DNA from 4 places in the Pectobacterium atrosepticum genome. Region 1 is predicted to be linked to each of the others. Evidence: predicted binding sites of a transcription regulator. Region 1 holds the regulator's gene; each other region holds the start of a gene.
The links. Region 1 encodes CRP, which controls carbon source genes, mostly activating them, when cyclic AMP is high. Its sites were predicted from a motif close to ATGTGANNNNNNTCACAT; they were not measured.
Positions count from the first base shown of each region.

Region 2: a site for CRP is predicted at 3,142-3,159, ahead of GZ59_RS09610 (2-hydroxycarboxylate transporter family protein). Genes of this name have one in related genera too.
Region 3: a site for CRP is predicted at 3,136-3,153, ahead of fadL (long-chain fatty acid transporter FadL). Genes of this name have one in related genera too.
Region 4: a site for CRP is predicted at 2,296-2,313, ahead of aaeR (HTH-type transcriptional activator AaeR). Genes of this name have one in related genera too.

Region 1 is NZ_CP009125.1:4,433,895-4,439,759, forward strand. Features, by position in the region: gene GZ59_RS19765 (phosphoribulokinase) at 1-11, shown strand, start outside; gene GZ59_RS19770 (OsmC family protein) at 115-522, opposite strand; gene crp (cAMP-activated global transcriptional regulator CRP) at 897-1,529, shown strand; gene argD (bifunctional acetylornithine/succinyldiaminopimelate transaminase) at 1,657-2,883, opposite strand; gene GZ59_RS19785 (aminodeoxychorismate synthase component II) at 3,004-3,579, opposite strand; gene pelA (pectate lyase PelA) at 4,271-5,395, shown strand.
Region 2 is NZ_CP009125.1:2,181,373-2,187,237, forward strand. Features, by position in the region: gene GZ59_RS09600 (response regulator) at 410-1,111, opposite strand; gene GZ59_RS09605 (ATP-binding protein) at 1,195-2,796, opposite strand; gene GZ59_RS09610 (2-hydroxycarboxylate transporter family protein) at 3,216-4,586, shown strand; gene GZ59_RS09615 (fumarylacetoacetate hydrolase family protein) at 4,704-5,588, shown strand; gene citC ([citrate (pro-3S)-lyase] ligase) at 5,678-5,865, shown strand, end outside.
Region 3 is NZ_CP009125.1:3,360,736-3,366,600, forward strand. Features, by position in the region: gene fadJ (fatty acid oxidation complex subunit alpha FadJ) at 1-1,168, opposite strand, end outside; gene fadI (acetyl-CoA C-acyltransferase FadI) at 1,165-2,478, opposite strand; gene GZ59_RS14875 (YfcZ/YiiS family protein) at 2,717-3,013, opposite strand; gene fadL (long-chain fatty acid transporter FadL) at 3,402-4,682, shown strand; gene mqo (malate dehydrogenase (quinone)) at 4,816-5,865, opposite strand, start outside.
Region 4 is NZ_CP009125.1:326,750-332,614, forward strand. Features, by position in the region: gene tldD (metalloprotease TldD) at 1-189, shown strand, start outside; gene GZ59_RS01475 (hypothetical protein) at 293-886, opposite strand; gene GZ59_RS23775 (hypothetical protein) at 1,067-1,234, opposite strand; gene aaeR (HTH-type transcriptional activator AaeR) at 1,343-2,278, opposite strand; gene aaeX (p-hydroxybenzoic acid efflux pump operon protein AaeX) at 2,899-3,102, shown strand; gene aaeA (p-hydroxybenzoic acid efflux pump subunit AaeA) at 3,110-4,075, shown strand; gene aaeB (p-hydroxybenzoic acid efflux pump subunit AaeB) at 4,087-5,865, shown strand, end outside.

The DNA.
Region 1 (5,865 bases):
CGATCGAATAACCGACACTGAGCACGGCAAGACGTGCCAAGAGGATAATGCCAATCGTTTAAGCATCGAGATACACGGGCTTAAGCGACCAGCATTAATGCTCAGAGAAAGGAATTACGGCAGTATTCTAATTTCGTGACTGTGCGTCACTTCAACGGCTTTGCCCAGCATCAATGCCACAGAGCAGTATTTTTCCGCTGACAGCTCGACAGCCCGCTCGACAGCTTTATCGGTCAGCCCTTTCCCCGTCACGATAAAATGCAGATTGATATGGGTAAATAAGCGCGGCGCTTCAGACCGACGCTCTGAGGTTAATTTCACCTCACAATCCGCCACATCGTTACGGCCCTTTTGCAGAATCGACACCACATCAATCGCGCTGCATCCCCCTACGGACATCAACACCATTTCCATCGGACTGGGCGCTTTATCGCCAGAATTACCGTCCATCAATACCTGATGTCCTGATGCGGATTCGCCCAAAAACGTTAAGCCTTCAACCCATTTTACCCGAGCCTGCATGATGTCTCTCCACTAAAATTTTTTTGAAAATTTATACCGTTACTGTACAAAAACCAGCGTTAATCAGAGCTTTGTCATGCTGAAGCGAGACAACACAAGACACATCCTTAAAGCTGTGTTAAAACGAAAATAGAATAGACCTTTTCTGGACAAACCCAGAAACGAAGAAGATGATGACGTAGCCAGAAATACCCAGCCACGTTTACGGTGCGGCAAAGCAGCAACCGAAAAACCAAGGGTACAGTGGTTCCAGTATATTCCCTGACGTCATTCTGCCTAGACTGAATTTTATTTTTTTAGCAGTTAAACACGCCGTACAGGGAACTCTGACCCCTGTAATTTGCGCAGTGAATTACAACAGAGGATGATAGCGAATGGTTCTCGGCAAACCGCAGACAGACCCGACTCTCGAATGGTTCCTTTCCCATTGTCATATCCACAAGTATCCATCGAAGAGCACGCTGATTCACCAAGGTGAAAAAGCAGAAACGCTTTACTACATCGTGAAAGGCTCTGTCGCAGTGCTAATCAAAGATGAAGAAGGCAAGGAAATGATTCTTTCCTACCTCAATCAGGGCGATTTTATTGGTGAGCTCGGCCTGTTTGAAGAAGGTCAGGAACGCAGTGCTTGGGTTCGGGCAAAAACCGCCTGTGAAGTGGCTGAAATTTCTTATAAAAAATTCCGCCAGCTCATTCAAGTTAACCCAGATATCCTCATGCGTCTGTCTGCACAAATGGCAAACAGACTTCAGATTACCTCAGAAAAAGTCGGCAACCTCGCCTTCCTTGATGTAACTGGCCGTATCGCCCAAACATTACTCAACCTGGCAAAACAACCTGATGCCATGACGCATCCAGATGGCATGCAAATTAAAATTACCCGTCAGGAAATTGGGCAAATCGTTGGCTGCTCGCGTGAAACCGTGGGCCGCATTCTGAAAATGTTAGAAGACCAGAACCTGATCTCTGCGCACGGTAAAACGATTGTCGTTTACGGCACTCGCTAAACCCCTGTCGCGATACCCTACCAATAAAAAAGCGTGAAGCCTCGGCCTCACGCTTTTTTTTATCGCACAATGCTTATCACAAAAAAATGGTTTATCAAATAACGGTTTATCACAAAATAACGTGAACTCAGTTCGCCGTGTTAACCACTTGAGCGACAGCTTTAGCGAATTTCTCCATCCCCTGCGCAATATCATCTTCATCAATGATCAAAGACGGCACAAAGCGGATCACGTTCGGCCCAGCCATCAACACCATAAGCCCCTGAGCCGCTGCAGCAGCCAAGAACTCACCCGCGCGACCATGCCATTGCGGTTTCAGCTCAGCCCCCAGCAAAAGCCCCATACCGCGGACTTGATCAAATACGCCATACTGCTGGTTGATTTTATCAAGCTCACTGACAAAGCGATCGTGACGATCCGCTACGCCCGATAGCACTTCCGGCGTATTGATGATATCCAGCGCAGCTTCCGCCACTGCACAGGCCAGCGGGTTGCCGCCATAGGTGGTGCCGTGTACCCCAACCGTCATGACCGATGCGATCTCTTCCGTCGTCAGCATCGCACTAATCGGGAAACCACCGCCCAACGCTTTAGCCGTTGTAAGGATATCCGGCGTAATACCATAGTGCATATAGCTAAATAATTTACCGGTACGTCCCATTCCACTCTGCACTTCATCAAATACCAGCAGCGCTTTATGTTGATCGCACAAGTCACGGACGCCCTGCAAAAATTCAGGCGTAGCGGGTGTAATGCCGCCTTCGCCCTGAATCGGCTCCAGCACGACCGCGCAGGTGTGATCGTCCATCACCGCTTTAACGGCAGCTAGGTCGTTGAACGGAACATGCACGATATCAGCAGGTTTAGGCCCGAAACCATCGGCATATTTAGGCTGTCCGCCAACCGAAACGGTGAACAGCGTTCGGCCATGGAATGCATTGTAGAAAGCAATAATCTTGGTTTTATATGGACTATGGCGTTTAACCGCATAGTGACGCGCCAGCTTAAATGCGGCTTCGTTAGCCTCTGCACCGGAATTAACAAAGAACACACGGTCAGCAAAAGTGGCATCAATCAATTTGCTCGCGAGGCGTAGCGCAGGTTCGTTGGTGAAAATATTGCTGGTATGCCACAGCGTTTCACCCTGCTGCCGCAATGCGTTAACCAGCGCAGGATGGCAGTGACCGAGCGCCGTAACCGCAATGCCACCGGAGAAATCGATATACTCGCGGCCGTCCTGATCCCAGACGCGGCTCCCCTTACCTTTCACTGGTACAAACTTCGCGGGTGCATAAACCGGCAAAATCACCTTATCGTGAGTATCCCGTGTCACCGCTTTCTGCTCTGCTGCCATTTGCTGCCTCACTCTGCTGTCCATTACGTCAGAAATGAAAATATAGTCAATAAATATGCATAAAAAATCACTCTCAGGCAATATTAAATCAGCCAATGAGGAGAATAAGTTTCTATGCGATTAAATTTTAAGGAAATTATCCAAAAGCTGATGCCCTTGCTGACTGAGAATACTCTCTGGATGGAACTGCACGCCTTCCAGCGGCAATGAGCGATGGCGTATCCCCATAATCTCGTCACGCTGTCCTTCATATTCGCTCCAGGCTGTGACCTCAAAGCAATCAGGTAGCGAAGCGGAATCAATGATGAGTGAATGATAGCGGGTGACCGTCAAAGGCTGAGCCAGCCCAGTGAAAACCCCCGTATCGCTGTGCGCAATCGCTGAGGTCTTCCCGTGCATGACCTGTCGTGCCCGCACCACACGTGCGCCGAACGCCTGCCCCATAGTCTGATGGCCAAGGCACACACCCAAAATAGGCAATTTATCGGCAAAGTGACGAATAACAGCCAGTGAAATACCTGCCTCATCTGGCGTACAGGGGCCCGGAGAAATCACCAATCGCTCAGGCGCAAGCAGCTCAATCTCACGCAGTGTCAGTTCATCATTACGCTTCACCACAACCTGTGCGCCAAGCTCACAAAAATATTGGTAAAGGTTGTAGGTAAAGGAGTCGTAGTTATCGATAATTAGCAGCATAGTCATTGCACAGTTAGTCGGAAAAGCCGTACTAACATACATGAAATTCGCGTCAGGCACCCAGCCCTTGTCACCCGCAAAAACAAATAGCTCACCATTTCTACGCAATAAATTAGCACGATAATAATTATACAGATCACAAATGATTTATTTCTACAACAAACACCTTTATTAATAGGTAACCTTTATTATTTACCCCCTATAAAAACCGATTTTTCTGAAATCATTTTTAACAAAAAAAATAATAAATACAAATTCCTCATGAATTAATTACGTTTTTTAAATTTGCCTGGTTAGTTCACGGGATTTATCTTTTTAAGTGGTAGTTTTTTTAAATTTTGACGGCGATCACAATTGCTTCATAGCGAATAACCCTGACGTATAAAACGGATAATAAATAAAGAATCCAGATTGAAATAGCAAATTTTAAAAAACACAACCACATGAATTTAAAGGATTTAAATAGAAATCAGTTTCTATTTAAAAGAAATAAACACAAAACATCTCAGTTGTCCTCTGTTATTTCATTAATATATTTAATGCCCCATCTTGTATTGTTTATTTTTTCTGTTAACACTTAGCTCGGCTTTATAGACAAACCTTAATTTCATTTTTGTTGAAACAGCCATTTTATTACACAGGGTGTGTAGTGATAAATACCCAAAAAATTCTATGTCAAGGAGAGTACACAATGAAATACCTACTGCCTTCTGCAGCCGCTGGGCTGTTGCTGCTCGCAGCCCAACCGACAATGGCGGCAAACACGGGAGGTTATGCCACCACTGACGGCGGCGACGTTTCCGGCGCTGTGAAAAAAACCGCACGCTCTTTGCAAGAGATCGTCGATATCATTGAGGCAGCGAAAAAAGATTCAAGCGGTAAAGTCGTCAAAGGTGGAGCCTTCCCGCTCGTGATTACCTATAACGGTAATGAAGATGCGCTGATCAAAGCGGCTGAAGCCAATATCTGTGGCCAATGGAGCAAAGATCCACGCGGTGTAGAAATCAAAGAGTTTACCAAAGGGATCACCATCCTCGGTACCAATGGGTCTTCTGCTAACTTCGGCATCTGGGTGGTTAACTCTTCGAATGTTGTCGTGCGTAATATGCGCTTCGGCTATATGCCGGGTGGCGCAAAAGATGGCGATGCTATCCGTATTGATAACTCACCAAACGTCTGGATCGACCACAACGAGATCTTCGCTAAGAACTTCGAATGCGCCGGTACGCCAGACAACGACACCACTTTTGAATCGGCTGTCGATATCAAGAAAGCCTCAACCAACGTCACGGTATCGTACAACTTTATCCATGGCGTGAAAAAGGTGGGTTTGAGCGGTTCAAGCAACACGGATACGGGTCGTAACCTGACTTATCATCACAATATTTACAGCGATGTTAACTCACGTCTGCCGCTGCAACGTGGTGGTCAGGTGCATGCTTATAACAACCTGTATGACGGCATCAAAAGTTCAGGTTTTAACGTCCGTCAGAAAGGGATCGCGCTGATCGAAAGCAACTGGTTCGAAAATGCACTCAACCCAGTAACTGCACGTAATGACGACTCCAACTTCGGTACCTGGGAACTGCGTAACAACAACATCACCAGCCCGTCTGATTTTGCTAAATACAAAATCACCTGGGGTAAACCATCCACACCGCACATCAATGCGGATGACTGGAAGAGCACCGGCAAATTCCCTGCAGTCTCGTATAGCTACTCCCCAGTTTCCGCACAGTGCGTGAAGGATAAACTGGCGAACTATGCTGGCGTAGGTAAAAATCAGGCAGTACTGACAGCAGCCAACTGTAAATAAACGCGTAAATCCCGACGCATTCACTCTGCGCCGGGTTCTTCCTGAGCGAGCTGTTTAGGCTCGCTCATTTTTTACAGCACATAGAGATTAATAATAATTATTTCTTAACAAACTAAAATTCAATATAAAATTAACCCATAACCAAAATTTAATACGCCTGTGATATTATATTTTGGCTTAAGCTGAATTATTTACGTTAGTCTCAGCGCTCACAGCAAGAATAGTAGCCATTTAAAATCAAATAGATAAAGAAACCAGAATAAATCGACTATCCATTTAAATAATAACCTACTGATTTTCAATTACTTTAAAGGAATATCGTTTCCTATAAAGTCCAAATAATCCAATCATCAGCATTACAAAATGTTTCCACCGTAATACATTTAACATTTCACCCTTGAATTGAACTTATTTTTTGACCACACTCCCCTTGGTTTTTCATCAAAATTGATGATTCATTTTTGTTGAAA
Region 2 (5,865 bases), 2.3 Mb from region 1:
ACCCATAGTGCTTATCGGATTCATGGTGATTTTTTTTAGTGTGGGTGAAGAAACTAATAATAATTTGTGAGGGCTATCTCTCGCTGTTGGACAACTGCACAGCAGTTACCGGTTGAATTGCTAATAGCTGGTGGCGTTAATTGAATTCGTAATAAGTACAGGGGGTTATTATTATTTTTTAATTTTTAAAAAATGAATAAGAAAATCGCTGATTTGGAAATATATTGAAATGAAAATGGAATGAAAAACATGAATGGTTAAGTTTAGTCTTAATTCAGGTGCATCTGAGGGATTGATTAATACAGTTATTTTTTATCGCACTTTTTATAGAGAATTGTCGCCGATCTCTGGCTGTGCCGGATACCCTATGTCGGCTAATATCGTCGCCATAGGGTATGGGCTGCGGCACCTAGTGTGCGCTCTTTGTTCTATATAGACGGCGTGGGTGGCCAATCTTTCCGTAACGCATTTCGATATCGAGGAACTGGTTTTCAACGCAGAACTCCAGATAGCGGCGCGCCGTCGTTTTACTGAGCCCCGTTTGTTCGACGATATCATCGACAGAATAGAGCGTATCGCCACCATCACTGGCAAAAATCTGTTTGATTAGCCCTAGAGTGTTCTCCTCAATGCCTTTTGTGGATGATGAGGACGCTGCGCCGGACGATTGCAACTGGTAGAGAATATCAACGTTCTGCTGATCGACAATTTTGTATGTGTGCTGGGTTTTCACGAATTGAATAAATCGCTCCAGCGAAGAGCGTAGCCGCGGATAGGAGAGCGGTTTGATAATGTAATCAAAAGCCCCGCAGCGAATCGCCTGAGCACAGGTATTCATGTCGCTGGCGGCGGTGATAAAGATAACGGAGCAGTCCATTCCTTTGAGCAGTTGGCTTTCAATCAGCGAAACCCCTTCGCCGTCGGGCAAATAGTTATCAAGCAGGATCAGGCGCGGCCTGTGTTGCTGAAGGAGTTTTTTAGCTTCAAAAAGCGTAGCGGCAATCCCTATGACACGCAGATTGAAATGTTTTTCAATAAATTCAGCATGAATATTTGCCAGCTTACTTTCATCTTCAACGATTAAGACATCGAAATGTTCAGTGTGCTGCATGGTGTGAATCCCTGTTAGTAAAAGAGGATCTGATACCCGTTTTGTCCCTCTCAAGCTGTCTATGTGTAGTCAACACGCGCAGCTCAAATTAGTGGGGGTGATATCGGTATAAATAGGGAAAATATACTGCCATTCGGCTGGTTGGCCGAGACCTCGACAATTCCCTGAGCCTGATTAACGTAGCTGGCGACCAGATGCAGCCCCAGCCCGTGATCGCCCTGTGTTTTACTGGTCACGCCCATTTCAAACAGACTATCGGCAATCGCCGGATCGATCCCTGTTCCCTGATCGGCGACTTCAATGACCAGCTCTTGTTCACTGTCATAGATGTACACCTCGACAGGATAATGTGGGGTAGTGGTGGCTAATGTGGCTTCCATCGCGTTATCCAGCAAATTACCAATGATGGACATCAGCTCCGTTTCGCTCAGTGCGGGTGGAATGTGGCTAAGCTGGCAGCGTGGGTCAAAAACAATCTCAATACCTTTTTCTCGTGCTGTCGCGTACTTGCCCAGCAGCAGCCCGCACAGCGCTGGTGAACAGAAACGGTGGGAAACAAAATCCAGCACCACCTGCGCGCTTTCCGACTGCGCTTCAATATATTTAATAGCTTCGTCATAGCGTTTTAGATGCAGTAACCCGGCCAGCGTCGCGGTCCAATTAAGCTGTTCGTGGCGCAGAATGCGCAGGCTGTTAGCGTAACGCTTCACCTGACTAAGCTGCATGCTGAGCGTGTGGATATCGTTTTTACCGCGGAAGCTGATCACCCAGCCTTGAAGTTCATCCTCGAGCATAATCCGCACTCGGCTGGCAATGACGGTGGCATGGTTAAAACGGCAGATCTCATCGTGGGTGTCGCTGTTCCACATTGCCTCGCCGGAGAAGAAGGGGACGGGTTTAATCACGGTATCAATCGGCTTACCGCGCAGCATATGGGAAGGTTCGTTTAACCCGAGGATCTCTTTGGCGGCATGGTTAATAGCGGCAATACGGTGTTGCTTATTGATGGCGATGACCCCTTCGTAAATCGATTCGAGCAGCGCCTTCTGCTGCCTGACTAGCATGCGAATTTCAAGGGGTTCGAGTCCAAACATCTGTTTCTTCAGGTTGCGCGAGAACCACCAGGAAAAGATAAACAGCGCGACGAACATCGCCAGAATCGCTAGCAGAATATGCGCCAGTTTACTGAACGTCAGGTTATCGATGTGGGTTTTCAGATAGCCGACGGAAACAATACCAATGACTTGGCCGTCAGCCACGATCGGCGCTTTGCTGCGTAGCGAGATGCCGATACCACCTCGGCGCACCGTGATAATGCTTTTCCCTGCCAGAACTTCAACATTATCGCCACCTATCATCTGTGTGCCGACGAGTGCGTCATCTTCAGAATGAAACAGATGGTGTGCCTGATTATCACCGACCACGATATAACTGGCGTCACTGCGCTGTTTTAACTGCTGAAGAAGAATATCTATCTGACTGATATTTTTATTTTTTACCGATTCGATCAGCGATGGGATGATGGCGATCTCTCTGGCTTGCACCTGTGCTCGTGTACCCAGCTCAGAATACAGTTGCTTATCGATATCATGATAATAATAGATACCCGTCATTAGCAGTAGCGAAGAGAAGAAGACGATCAAATAGATAAATAATTTGATATGAAAGGAAAGTCTCAATCTCATGATGCACGCGAGCCTTGTGGTTAACTAAAAATGGTTACTGAATTTATCACGAATGGTATTAAGAATGGACTGGGAGAAAAAAACTTGTGAGCAATAACACGTTTAAATATGTTGTGACCAATACGATGATAGTAATAAATAGATAAAATTAAACGACTCTGTTTTGTTTAATAAACAACTCAATTACTTTTTATCAACATAATCATATTTGGGAAATAAAAACCATAAACGCCATAAAAACCTTAAAATTTATTATGAGCATAAAATCATCTAACTGACTGCGTAATAAGCAATTTGTTAATATAAACCATAAAAATCATAAACGCCTTTAAAACTCGTTTTTTAATTTGAAGAGAATCACATAATAATATGTGACCGCCCATTATTATGCGTTGACAAAATAAAACGGGGACTGAGTTATGAGTACGACTGATGATTCATATATTGTTGTAAATAATGAGGCAGCTGGGAAGGTTTCATTAAAGGAAAAATGGTGGCATGTTCTGGATACCTATAAAGTAGGTATTATTCCCGTGCCACTTTTTGTACTGGCGGGGGTATTAATCGGCATCGACTGCCTGAGCGGCAAGCTGCCGAGCGATATCGTTGTGATGGTGGCAACGCTGGCATTCTTCGGGTTTGCCTGTGGTGAGTTTGGCAAGCGTCTGCCGATTATCGGCAAGATGGGGGCGGCGGCAATCTGTGCGACCTTTATCCCTTCTGCGATGGTGCATTATGGCCTGCTGCCGGACGTTGTCGTTGAATCCACGACCAAGTTCTACAAAAGTACCAACATTCTGTATCTCTACATCTGCTGCATTATTGTCGGCAGCATCATGAGTATGAATCGGCAAACGCTGATTCAGGGCTTCATGCGTATTTTCTTCCCTATGCTATGCGGTGAAATCGCCGGGATGCTGGTGGGCATGGGCGTAGGTATTGCGTTAGGTCTGGATCCGTTCCAAATCTTCTTCTTCCTGATTCTGCCGATTATGGCGGGCGGGGTGGGTGAAGGGGCTATCCCTCTGTCTATCGGCTATGCCACGATTTTGCACATGGACCAAGGTGTTGCTCTGGGGCGTGTCTTGCCTATCGTAATGCTGGGCAGCCTGACTGCGATCATCCTTGCCGGTGTGCTGAATCAGTTGGGTAAACGCTATCCACACCTGACCGGTGAAGGTGAACTGATGCCGAATAAAGGCAATAACTTGGGCGGTAGTGAAAGCAGCGCTCCAGCTTCTGGCTTTAGCGGTAAAGCAGACGTAACGACCATTGCCTCTGGTGCTCTGCTGGCAATCCTGCTGTATATGGTGGGTATGCTCGGTCACAAAATGATTGGCCTGCCTGCACCAGTTGGCATGCTATTCGCCGCCGTGGTGGTGAAGTTGGCCCACGGTGTTTCACCTAAAATGTTGGAAGGCTCTCAGGTTGTTTACAAGTTCTTCCAGACTTCGGTGACGTATCCGATTCTGTTTGCCGTCGGGGTGGCGATTACACCGTGGCAGGAACTGGTCAATGCCTTCACGATTCAAAACCTGCTGGTGATTATTTCTACCGTAGTGACGCTGGTCGGGACCGGTTTCTTAGTGGGTAGAAAGATCGGCATGCACCCAATTGATGTTGCGATTATTTCCTGCTGCCAGAGCGGGCAGGGCGGTACTGGTGATGTCGCGATTCTGACGGCGGGTAACCGTATGATGCTGATGCCATTCGCGCAGATTGCCACGCGCATCGGCGGTGCCATTAATGTTTCGATTTCACTACTGGTTCTCGCCAACTTTTTAGTCTGATGTGATTCAGAAAATAAAAAGTGGTTGAGCCAAATAAATAGTGTCTTGAGAGAAATTGCGTTGAGTTAACGAAATAAAACCACCATCTGAATGGGTTTATTTTGCACAGGAAACATTATGAAACTTGCAAGCTATCGTTATAACGGTAAGGACAGTTACGGCATTTATACGGCTACGGGATTAATCGATCTCGGCGGAAAAATTGGCCACCGTTACCCCGATCTGAAAACACTGCTGGCGCAGAATGCATTACACGTTGCGCATGAATTCAGTATGAGCACGCCGGATATTGCGGTTGCGGATGTCACGTTCCTACCCGTTATTACCGCGCCAGGGAAAATACTGTGCGTGGGGATGAATTATGCGGCTAAGCGTCAGGAATTTAATGAAGAGAATCCTGCGCCAACGTTATTTGTCCGCTTTGCGGATTCGCAAACCGGACATGCAACGCCCGTCATCAAACCTCATTATTCCAGCGAGTTTGATTATGAAGGTGAACTGGCGGTCATTATCGGTAAAGGCGGACAAAATATTTCTCGAGATGTCGCGCTTTCTCATGTCGCAGGTTATAGCTGCTACATGGATGGATCTGCGCGTGACTGGCAGCACAGCTGGTTTACCGCGGGTAAAAACTGGCAGAAAACCGGTGCATTCGGTCCGTATCTGACCACCACGGATGAAATTCCCGATCCGCATGTATTGGCAATCCGCACGTATCTGAATGGCCGCATGGTGCAGGACGACAATACCAGCAGCATGATCCACAAAGTCGCTGAATTGATTGAATACATCAGTACCTTTACCGAGTTGAGCGCGGGTGACGTGATCATTACCGGTTCACCGGGTGGCGTGGGTAAAAAACGCAATCCGCCGCTGTTTATGAAAGCGGGAGACTGTATTGAAGTTGAAATCGAAAACATTGGCCATTTGCGTAACACGATAGTGGATGCCGCTGCGCCATTGAAATCGGTTCCGGTAGCCGCTGAAGCTGCTGTGCACTAAATATACAGGTAAGTACAAGGCTGCCGGCGTTAAAACCGGTAAGCCTGCAATGATTGCCCTAAATAATTCGAGTTGCAGGAAGAACCGTGATGTATGCCAATGATTCCGTCTTTTTTGACACGCTGGATGTGCGCCTTCGGGAGCAGGAGAGGGACGCCGTGCGACAGTTTCTTGCACAGTGCCAGCTCGGCATGGATGACGATATTGACATCGTTGTTGTTGGCAAGCTAGGCGGGCGGCTGATCGCCTGCGCGGGACTGGCCTCCAACACCATTAA
Region 3 (5,865 bases), 1.1 Mb from region 1:
ACGTCATCAAACGCTGGCGCTCCGTCGGCTTCATCCGTTTACTCTGAACGCGCTTGGTCAATAATTGCCAGTTGTACTTCAACGCATGGTTAATACCCTGCTCATTGATATCTTTAATACGCACAGGCAACTGCCCGCGCGTTGCCGTCACGCTGGCGATCCCTCCGCCCATTAACCCGCCACCCAGAATGCCGACACGATGGATCGGCTTCGCCTCAGAGGCCGCACCGGAGGTTTTCTTTAATGCGTTAGTGGCAAAAAACAAGTGGCGTAGTGCGGCAGACTCCGGCGTCATCACCAGTTTTCCAAACGCTCGCGCCTCATGCCGATACCCTTCTTCCCGGCCTTTTTCTATTCCCCGGCGTACCACCTGAATGATCTTTTCAGTAGCGGGATAGTTGCCATGTGTTTTCGCGCGAGTCTTGCGTTTCACCATTTTGAAAAGCAAATGACGAATACCCGGACTGTTCAGCAGACGCGAACGCCAGCCCAGCGGCACCGCTTTGCGTTTTCCTTTTTTGAGAATCTCGACTGCCGTATCCAGCAGAATATCGTGCGGAACCGCCTCATCCACCAGCCCCTGCCGTAGCGCCTGACCCGCCCGGAGATGGCGACCCGTCAGAATAAGATCCAGTGCGCTATCCAGACCAATCAAACGTGGCAAACGCTGCGTTCCGCCCGATCCGGGAAGGAGGCCAAGCTGTACTTCCGGTAGCCCAAGCACCGTTTTTTCATCCAGCGAGCAAACGCGATAGTCGCAGGCTAATGCCAATTCCAGCCCACCACCTAAACAAGCACCATGAATCGCAGCCACCACGGGGAAAGGTAACGCTGCAATCTGCTCAAACGTTTCCTGCCCTTGCTTGGCTAGATTTTCGGCCTGCTCGGCGCTGCTGCACTTATTCAACATGGTGATATCCGCACCAGCAATAAACGAATCAGGCTTGGCGGAAATAAAAATCAGTCCCCTGAGCGTCGCATGCTGCCGCGCCAACTCAAAGACCGAGAGGATCTGTTCTGCAAATTCGCTCTTTAGCGTGTTCACCCTCTCGCCGGGGACATCAATGCTGATCACACCGATATTGTCCGGCCGAATGGTGAGGGAAAATGCAGATGTTTTTTCCGTTGTAGGCGATGCTGTAACGGAGAAAGGCTGTTGATCGTTCATGGCGTCACCTCCAGTACCATTGCAGCGCCCAGCCCGCCCGCCGCGCAGGCGGTGGTTAATCCCAGCCCGCCACCGCGACGACGCAGTTCATTCAGCGTTTGGGTAATCATCCTCGCGCCAGTGGCAGCAAAAGGATGCCCATAGGCAATAGAGCCACCCAGTACGTTGAACTTAGCGCGATCCACCTCACCCAGCGCGGCATTTCTGCCCAATTGATTCCGAGCAAATTCATCGCTGGCAAACAGCTTCAGATTTGCCAGCGTCTGGGCAGCAAAGGCTTCGTGCATATCAATGAGCGTTAGATCGGCCAACGCCACACCCGCTCTTGCCAGCGCAAGCGGGGAAGCATAGGCAGGCCCCAACAACATATCACGCTGCACGCCGATGGCGCTGAAGGCATAACTGCGCAGATAGCCTAGCGGCGTAAGCCCCAGACTTTTGGCCTTGGATTCACTCATCATCAAGACTGCCGCTGCGCCATCCGTTAGCGGCGTGCTGTTTGCCGCCGTCACCGTACCGTGTCGGCGATCGAACGCCGGACGTAAACGCGAATACTGCTCTATGGCGGAGTCATGCCGCACGTTGTTATCTTCACTCAACGCCTTCTCGTAAGGGGGGACGTAAGCCGTCATCACTTCATCCCGCAGCACGCCAGATTCCCAGGCCTGTGCTGCCAGCCTGTGTGAGCGATGTGCCAGTTCATCCTGTTCTTCACGCGTGATGCCGTAGGTTTTTGCCATCTGTTCCGCGGTATCGCCCATACGCAGCTCGGTGGAATACTCCGCCACGGCGGGCGCAACCGGGAGCAAATCTTTCGGACGCAGGCCGCTCAACAACGTCAACTTCTGGCCCAGCGTTCGGGCCTTGTTCATATCCACCAGCGTTCTGGCCAGCGCTTTACTGACGCCAATGGGCAGCACAGAAGAGGAATCCGCGCCCCCGGCAATACCGACTTCCACCGTACCCGCCATAATGCTTTCTGCCACATTAGCGACAGCCTGAAAGCTGGTGGCACAAGCGCGGGAAACACTATACGCATCGGTATGCACGCTCATGCCCGTACCAAGCACGATCTCTCTGGCGATATTCGGCGCTTCAGGCATTTGGACCACCTGCCCGAACACCAATAGCTCGATCAGCTCAGGATCGATACCGGTTCGAACCAGTAACTCACTGGTGACGAGCTTCCCTAACTCAATGGCAGGTACGCCATGATAGGCCGTTGCCTGCCGGGCAAATGGGGTGCGTAATCCGCTCACGAACACAATGCGATCGCCACGGCGGGTTATCAGAGGTAATACCTCACTCATAAACGCTCCTGTTAACCGAAAATAAAGTACGCGCACAACAGGTCAGACCTGATTTCATTGTTAACCAGATAGTTACATTACGCAAAGCCGCGCAACATAAAAGTGTGAAGAGCATGCAAGTAGCGACGAACAAAAAAGATGAAGAAACGGCAAGAAGAGAAGAAACAGAGGTCAGGCGATAAGTTAGGGAAAGGAAGCAATAACAGGAGCCGCGGAAGGGCTCCTGCCAACACAAAAGTTAACGCAGGCCGAGCTGGAAAATCATCGTTTCAACCTGACAGCTGAACGTAAAATCAATGTCCAGCTTAACGCCGCCGTCTACGTCTTCCAGCGTGCTAGCGATTTCGCAAGGTTCAGACTCTACCGCACGCGCTTTTTCCGTCAGGGCCGCTAATGTCGCTTCCGCGTCAGAACGATCGCCGAACACGTTGCTGTAAGATGCCGTGCAATCTGTGTTATCCATGATTGTGCCGACATCGACACAGCAGCAGGCTGCGGTTTCTTCAGCACTGCATTTGTTGATTACGTTCGTCATGATGCTTTCCTCTTAAGACTTAAGACGCAGGAGATTTGATCCAGTTCAAAAATTTTTATCTTCCTTATATTTTACTCCCTCATCCCAAATCAGTGCCAGCACTTCATGCTAGCCAGCAATTTTAGTGATATCAGTCACATTAATGTGTTATTGAGCAGTGAAGGCTGAGTAATATTTCCTCACACAAATTAACCAAACCGTTAAGCAGATCTAAATTTTGCATCATTTTAGAAATATTTCGGATACACAAGCGCAACATTATTGTATTCCCAACTTATACTTTGCCAACTGGTCTGATTTGTCAGGCTGAGTGCGCCCCCTACAATGCGCGTCCCTTGTTACTTTGTGTAACAACGTTAAATAACAAGCATATAAAGAGGTTTTGGTCATGAGCCAGAAAAACCTGTTCAAACAATCCACAATTGCTGTTGCGGTGGCCCTGTTTTCAGCAAATGTGTCCGCGGCTGGTTTCCAGCTTAATGAATACTCATCATCGGGTCTGGGACGCGCGTTTTCTGGTGAAGGTGCCGTAGCCGACAATGCGACCTCCGGTAGCCGTAACCCGGCGACCATGACCATGTTTGACCGCCCATCGTTCTCTGGTGGTGTCACCTATATCAACCCAGATATTGATATCAGTGGTTCAAGTTCATCTGGGCAAAATGCTGATGCGAAAAATATCGCACCACATGCCTGGGTGCCGAACCTGCATTTTATTATGCCGCTTAACGAACAGTGGGCGATTGGTGCTTCTGCGGTAACCAACTATGGTCTGGCGACTGAGTTTAATGACAACTATGTAGCTGGCTCTATCGGCGGTCAAACCGATCTGCTGACCTCGAACCTGAACCTGAGCGCCGCCTATCGCCTGAACCAGCATTTCAGCTTTGGTTTAGGTGTTAACGCCGTCTATGCCGATGCCAAGTTTGTGCGTCATGCAGGGGAGCTGTCCGCTGCATTTCCTCCTGCTCTAGGTGTGACTCCCCGTACAGAAATATCACGTATGGAAGGTAAAGAGTGGGGCTACGGCTGGAACGCCGGCATCCTGTACGAAGTAGATGAAAACAATCGCATCGGCCTAACCTACCGCTCTAAAGTCGATATCGACTTTAATGGTGACTACAGTAACCAACTGCCCGCAGGAGCAGGAGCGCTTAATGGCGCAACAGTGCCTGGTAAACTGACGCTAAATCTGCCGGAAATGTGGGAAGCATCGGCCTATCATCGCGTAGCGCCGAAATGGGCGGTACACTACAGCCTGACCTACACCAGTTGGAGCCAGTTCCAAGAATTGAAAGCAACGGGTAGCAATGGACAAACCTTGTTCCAGAAAGAAGAAAACTTCCGTGATGCTTATCGTATCGCACTCGGCACCACCTACTATCACGACGATAACTGGACGTTCCGTAGTGGTATTGCGTTTGATGACAGCCCGGTACCGGCCGACAGACGTTCTATCTCCATCCCCGATCAGGACCGTTTCTGGTTGAGCGCAGGTACTACCTATGCGTTTAACAAAGATGCCTCTGTTGATGTTGGCGTGTCCTACATGCATGGTAAAAAAGTTACCATCACCGAAAAAGGCCCAACTGCAACGTCTCCAACGTACAACTTCAGCTCTGAGGGTAAAGCCTGGCTGTACGGCGTGAACTTCAACTATGCGTTCTAAATAACCTACGAATTTCTAAATAAAAGCAGGTAAGGCAACTTACCTGCTTTTTTATTTGTCCGTATGTACCTAGGCGAAGACACAAAAAAGGCCGCTTTCGCGGCCTTAGATAGTGTGATCCGGTTAATACCGATTACTCAGGCTTAACCTCAATATAATCCAGACCCAGCGTACTGCTGGTGTAGCTGCGAATTTTATTGGTCATCTCAATATTACCGTCCAGCTTCTGACCATAAGACGGTACAATCTCTTTCAGCTTGCTCTGCCATTCCGGCGTCGCTACTTTATCTTTAAACACTTTTTCCAGCAGGCTCAGCATAATCGGCGCTGCGGTAGAAGCGCCCGGAGAGGCGCCCAGCAGAGCGGCAATCGAGCCATCCTGCGAACTGACAATCTCAGTACCCAGCTTCAGCACGCCGCCTTTATCATCATCTTTCTTGATAACCTGAACACGCTGACCTGCAACCGTCAGTCTCCAGTCTTCTTTCTTCGCGTTCGGGAAGTATTCCTGCAACGAAGCGAAACGATCGTCGTCATCCATCATGACCTGACTGACCAGATATTTCACCAGATCGAAGTTATCCAGACCGACGTGCGTCATTGGCATCACGTTGGAGAAGGTCACGGAACCGATCAGATCCCACAGTGAACCGTTTTTCAGGAACTTGCTGGAGAAAGTGGCAAACGGCCCGAACAGCAGGACTGGCTTGCCGTCAAAAATACGGGTGTCCAGATGCGGAACAGACATCGGTGGCGCACCTACAGAAGCTTTACCGTACACTTTTGCCATGTGGCGTTTCACGATTTCCGGATTTTCTGTCACCAGGAATTCGCCGCCAACCGGGAAGCCACCGTATAGATCGGCCTCAGGAATTCCGGATTTCTGCAACAGTTTCAGTGCCGCGCCACCCGCACCGATAAAGACGAATTTCGCCTTAATCACGCTCTCTTTTTCACCGTTCTTCAGATCGGCGTAAGTTACGCTCCAGGTGTTGTCCGCGTTACGTTTGATATCACGGACTTCTGAATTCAGGTGCAGCGCAAAGTTGGACTTGGTTTTCATCGCGCTAACCAGCTGACGCGTGATTTCACCGTAGTTCACATCGGTACCGATAGGCATACGGGTTGCAGCAATCTTCTGAGCCGGATCGCGACCTTCCATCACCAACGGAACCCACTCTTT
Region 4 (5,865 bases), 880 kb from region 1:
ACGCCAGTCAAAGGCGCGACGCTGATTGGTTCCGGCATTGAAGCGATGCAGCAGATCTCTATGGTCGGAAACGATCTGGCGCTGGATAAAGGCGTTGGCGTGTGTGGCAAAGAAGGCCAAAGCCTGCCAGTCGGCGTTGGTCAGCCTACGCTGAAGCTGGAAAGCCTGACCGTCGGCGGCACCGCATAATTCGTTCTGATACCCAGAGTCCCCTTTGAAACCGCGCTTTTATCAGCGCGGTTTTTTCTAGGGAGCTGTTATGTTGTGGATCGCAATGTAGCAGATCACAAAATCAGGACACGGCAGCAATAATCGATTTGAGCTGCTTGATGTGTATCTCATCCCTCTGTACCAAAACATCTTCCTTAATTTTGAGAACAATGCCTTTTAACAGGTCTGTTGTGCTGGAGATGTTTGTCGTGGTTTTTAGTACGTCAATGTCTGTCGCAACATGTCTGCCTTTAAGAGAAAGGCGCTTCTCGGATTTTCCTTTTGCCAAATCACTTTGTAGAAAACGCGGGATATCTTTTGCCGCTGCGTGGTCAGCCGCCAGAGTGTGAAGATAGTATTTCATCAGGGTGGGAATAAAATCGGGTTCCCCACCTAATTCGCAGCTTGCCAGATTTAGGATGTCTATCATGTGCGCGGGGACTCGACTTTCCAGTGCTTTACGCTGCACATCTAGTGCTTTCTTAATCATGGGGGTGGACTGATGAGGGATGATGGCAACATTCCCGCAGCGATCGCAAACGCCCACTAGAACCTGTCTCACCACGCCACTGTTATCACTGAATGGGACGTCTTTAAGTTGAAACGTCGCTGTTTCATATGATTGGCAGGTATTACAGAGCGTTGCCTGTGTATCGCCGACTTTGAAAATTTTCATGTCATCGCCTCAATGGTGGACGCTAATAAAGACACAATCCGGCTCGGTAAAGTACCACTTGATATACCACGGCACTCCTCGATAGCGGCAACGGATGATATGAACATCAACATGTGCTGCAAAATGATGGGGTGAAGAAGAGTAGGATGTCCCCGTTGATTTATAAATAATATCAATGAGTTATGTTATTGATATTTGTCCGATTGCCAGCAAATTCTTCGTGCTGATATTCCCTCTGGCTTCATGCAGCACATTACCTGACTGCAAACAGACGATAAGCTGCTTTTTGGCATTCTTGAACCCCATCCCCTCACCCGTATTGTACGAATTTATTCGTACGTTATCCATGTGATTTTACTCTCCTGAACGAAGAGAGAGGTATAACGCACAGATGCTGGGATGGGGATGCGTTTTATATGAAAGAGGAAAACGCTTCGCATTTTCTCTTTGCAAAACCTACTTTTTGTCCTCGCCATGATCCTGCCGATAGCTTTGATATGTAAGGGCGACGTTCTTGAAGTATTCCGTCATATAGTTAATGCAGACCTGTACTTTTAGCGGCAGGTTGTCTTTGCGGGTGTAAAGCGCGTAGACCGGGCGCGGATCGGAGTGGTAGCGGTTGAATAGAATCTCGATTTCGCCACGATTGATTTCGTCCACAATCCACATGAGCGGAATATACGCGATACCCGCTCCGATCTTGAGCCAGCGTACCAGCGTTTGCGGATCGTTGGTGACAAAGCGCCCCTGTGGTGTGACGCGGGTCGAAATGCCTTCCGGTGCAATCAGTTCGAATTCACTGTCGGGCCGCACGCTGTATTCCAGCCAGGAAAAATTCACCATATCTGCTGGCTTATCCGGCGTGCCGTGCTGCGCCAGATAGCTTTTCGCGGCACAGACCACCATCGGCATCGAGCCTAAACGTTTCGAAAACAGGGTGGAATCCTGTAGTGCACCGACGCGGATAACGATATCCAGTCCGTCGGCGATCAGGTCGGGAGCCGGAATGCCGGTGACCAGATTGACGGACAAACCAGGATATTCCTTCAGCATCGCGGCAGTCATGGTGGATAACACATTCTGCGCCATGGTAGACGAACTACCAATGCGTAGCGTGCCGATCGGCGTGTTGTTGAAGGCATAAAGCTGTTCGTGTACCTCATGAGCTTCATGTAGCATTCTACGGCAGCCGTGATAGTAAATTTTTCCCGCTTCCGTCAGACCAATACTGCGCGTACTGCGGTTCAGCAGCTTAATCTGTAGTTCATCTTCAAGCTTGGAGACGGTCTGGCTGACGGCGGATACGCTCATCTGCAACTGGCGTGCGGCGGCGGTAAAAGAACCACATTCCACCACGCGGGCAAACACCGACATACTCTTTAGTCTTTCCATTATTCACTCTGGCTTAAAAGTGATTTAGATCACACTATGTAGATAAGGTGATAATAAGCATCCATAATATAGCCTATCCGGTGATACCGAGTGGAACATTGTCCGCTCAAGGCTCCCCAATAATTATTTATCCAATATATAGCCTAAATAATTCGAGTTGCAGGACAAAAACGGCAAGGTGTTTTTGAACAGAGCTTGCGCTGACCCCGAAGGGGTGAGGCCATCAGGCCGAATAACGCGGCAAGCGAGGGACAAATTCGTCTGGAACGAATTTGACCAGCCAACGGCTGGCCTTCGGTGAGAGACAGGATGTCTCTCATTTCATCCCGATGAGCTTACACAGGTAAGTGATTCGGGTGAGTGAACGCAGCTAACGCACATGCAGCTTGAAGTATGACGGGTATAGAGTAATACGCTGATTCCCCATCGTTAGTCAGTCCCTGCTGACATCGCTACTCATCAGTTTAACGCTATCCAATCCGTTGGCCGTCAGCCTGCGGGATGAAGCGCTTTTGTCGATGCTGAACGTCAGCACTACGCTGCGTTATTGCACCACATAATTGACCATCCGGTAGCACACTTGCTCGCTACCGCTATCTACTAGAAAAAAGGAAAAGAGGATGAGTTCACTCCCGGTTATGGTGCTGTTCGGGCTGTCATTTCCCCCCGTATTTTTTGTCTTGATGGTGTCGCTGACCCTATTTTTTGTTGTGAACCGTCTGCTGCAACCGACGGGTATCTATGACTTCGTTTGGCATCCTGCGCTGTTTAACAGCGCGCTGTTCTGCTGCTTGTTCTATTTACTGTTCCGTTACGGTCTGTGAGGCGTCTGTGAAAAGTTTCTTTTTAACCTTGTTTAGGCAGCAGGCCGCGCTGACCAAAAAACTGAGTCGTGTGGTCATCACGCTGGTGATTGTGCTGTGTGCGATTGTGGCCATTTTTCGTGTCTGGGCGTTTTATACCGAATCGCCCTGGACGCGAGATGCCAAATTTACGGCGGATGTGGTGGCGATCGCGCCGGACGTCAGCGGGTTGCTGACCGACGTTCGTGTCACGGACAATCAGTTGGTGAACAAAGGCGATGTGCTGTTTGTCATCGACCAGCCGCGTTACCACCAGGCCGTGGCGCAGGCGGAAGCCGATGTTGCTTACTATCAGGCGCTGGTGACGGAAAAACGCCGGGAATCAGGACGTCGTGCGCGGCTGGGCGTCAGTGCGATGTCACAGGAAAATATCGATCAGTCCAACAATGCGCTAGAAACCGCAACGCACCAGCTTGCTAAAGCGCAGGCGGTAATGTCTCTGGCGAAATTGGAGTTGGATCGTACCGTGGTACGCGCGCCTGCTGACGGCTGGGTCACCAACCTGCATGTGCAAAGCGGCGAGTTCATTGAACGCGGTAATACGGCGGTCGCGCTGGTGAAGAAGGATTCGTTTTACCTGCTGGCGTACATGGAAGAGACCAAGCTCGAAGGCGTTCGCCGTGGCTATCGTGCGGAAATCACCCCGCTGGGTAGCGAAAAGATATTTTACGGCACCGTTGATAGCGTGGCGGCTGGGATAAATAACAGCAGCAACAGTGCGAATACTAAAGGCCTGGCTAACGTAGATTCTAATCTGGAGTGGGTGCGTTTAGCGCAGCGCGTGCCGGTAAAAATTCGCCTCGATCGGCAAATGGGCGACCTCTACCCAGCTGGCACGACGGCGACTGTGGTGGTTACTGGCGAGCAGGTCAACAATGACAAAAAGCCTTCGCCACTTATCCGCCTTCTTTATCGCCTGCGTGAGTTTGGCTAAGTGAGGCGATGATGAAAACCTCGTCATTAACAGGATCCTTGTTCTTTACAACACCGAAGTTTGCGCGCCTTCGCTTCGCTTTCAAACTGAGCTTTGCGATTGTGCTGTCCCTGTTTCTGGGTTTCCACCTACAGCTGGAAACCCCGCGCTGGTCGGTTCTCACCGCGGCGATTGTCGCTGCTGGCCCCGCATTTGCTGCAGGTGGCGAGCCGTTTTCCGGTGCAATTCGCCATCGTGGTATGTTACGTATTATTGGGACTTTTATTGGCTGTATTGGTGCACTTGTCATCATTATCGCTACCGTTCGTGCGCCTGTGGTAATGCTGATGCTGTGCTGTATTTGGGCCGGCCTCTGTACCTGGGTTTCCTCGCTGGTTAAAGTCGAAAACGCCTATATATTTGGGCTGGCGGGTTATACCGCGCTGATTATCATTGTCTCTACGCAGGGAACGCCGCTGCTGACGCCGCAGTTCGCTGTGGAGCGCTGTAGCGAGATTGTGCTGGGCATCGTCTGCGCCATTCTGGCGGATTTGCTGTTCTCACCACGATCGATCAAGCAGGATGTTGACCGTAGCATCGGTGAACTGCTGGTGGATCAGTATCGGTTACTGCAACTCAGCATGAGCGGGACGGAGAAAGAAGCGATAGATGCGGCATGGCATGCGTTGGTGCGCAAAACGACCGCGCTCAGCGGTATGCGCAGTAGCCTGATGCTGGAGTCCTCGCGCTGGCAGAACAGCAATCGCCGCTTAACGTCGTTGCATACGCAATCGCTCATGATGATCACTCAGGTGTGTGAAACTTACCTGATTTTGCAGGATGTCCCGACCCCTGTAAAAAGTAGCCTGAAGATGGTGTTGGATCAGCCTGTTGAGTCATTGCGGGATGTGCATTGCCGTGTGAAAGCATTGCGTCACCTGATCGCTGCTGACAGCCGTGACGTGCCGCCTACGTTGATCGATTGGGTTGGCGCGGCGACGCGCTATCTGCTGCTGGCGAAGGGTGTGCAGGCCAACGGACGCCTCAACACGATAGAAGCTGACGTGCTGAACAGTGATGTAGAAATTAAAGCGCCCTCGGCGGAAACTCATCACGCCATGATTAACGGTTTACGCACCGGTGTGGCGACGGCGCTAGGCTGCCTGTTCTGGCTCAGCACTGGCTGGACGTCTGGCAGCGTGTGTATGGTGATGATTGCGGTGGTGACGTCGCTTGCCATGCGTTTGCCAAATCCACAGATGATGGCGAAGGATTTTCTTTTTGGAACGATCTATGCGCTGCCACTGGGTGCGCTGATGTTCATGTTTATCATGCCGTCAACGCAGCAAAGTATGCTGCTGCTGTGTCTGAGTCTGGGGGGGATGGCTTTCTTTCTCGGGCTTGAAGTACAAAAGCGTCGGCTAGGCTCGCTGGGTGCATTGGCCAGTACGATCAATATCCTGGTGCTGGATAACCCGATGACATTCAACGTTAGCCAGTTTTTGGACAGCGCGATCGGCCAGATCATCGGCTGCTTTCTGGCGCTGATGGTGATCATGCTGATCCGGGATAACACCAAGGCGCATACGGGGAGAACGTTGTTGAATCGCTTTGTGTATGGTGCGGTTTCGGCACTGACCACCAACAGAGCGCGGCGCAAGGAAAATCACTTGCCTGCGCTGTATCAACAGCTTTTCCTGCTGCTGAACCGCTTTCCTGACGACATTGCCAAGTATCGCCTTGCCCTGTGGCTGATCATCATGCACCAACGTCTGAGAACGCTGGATATTCCGCAAAACGCTGCGCTGTCT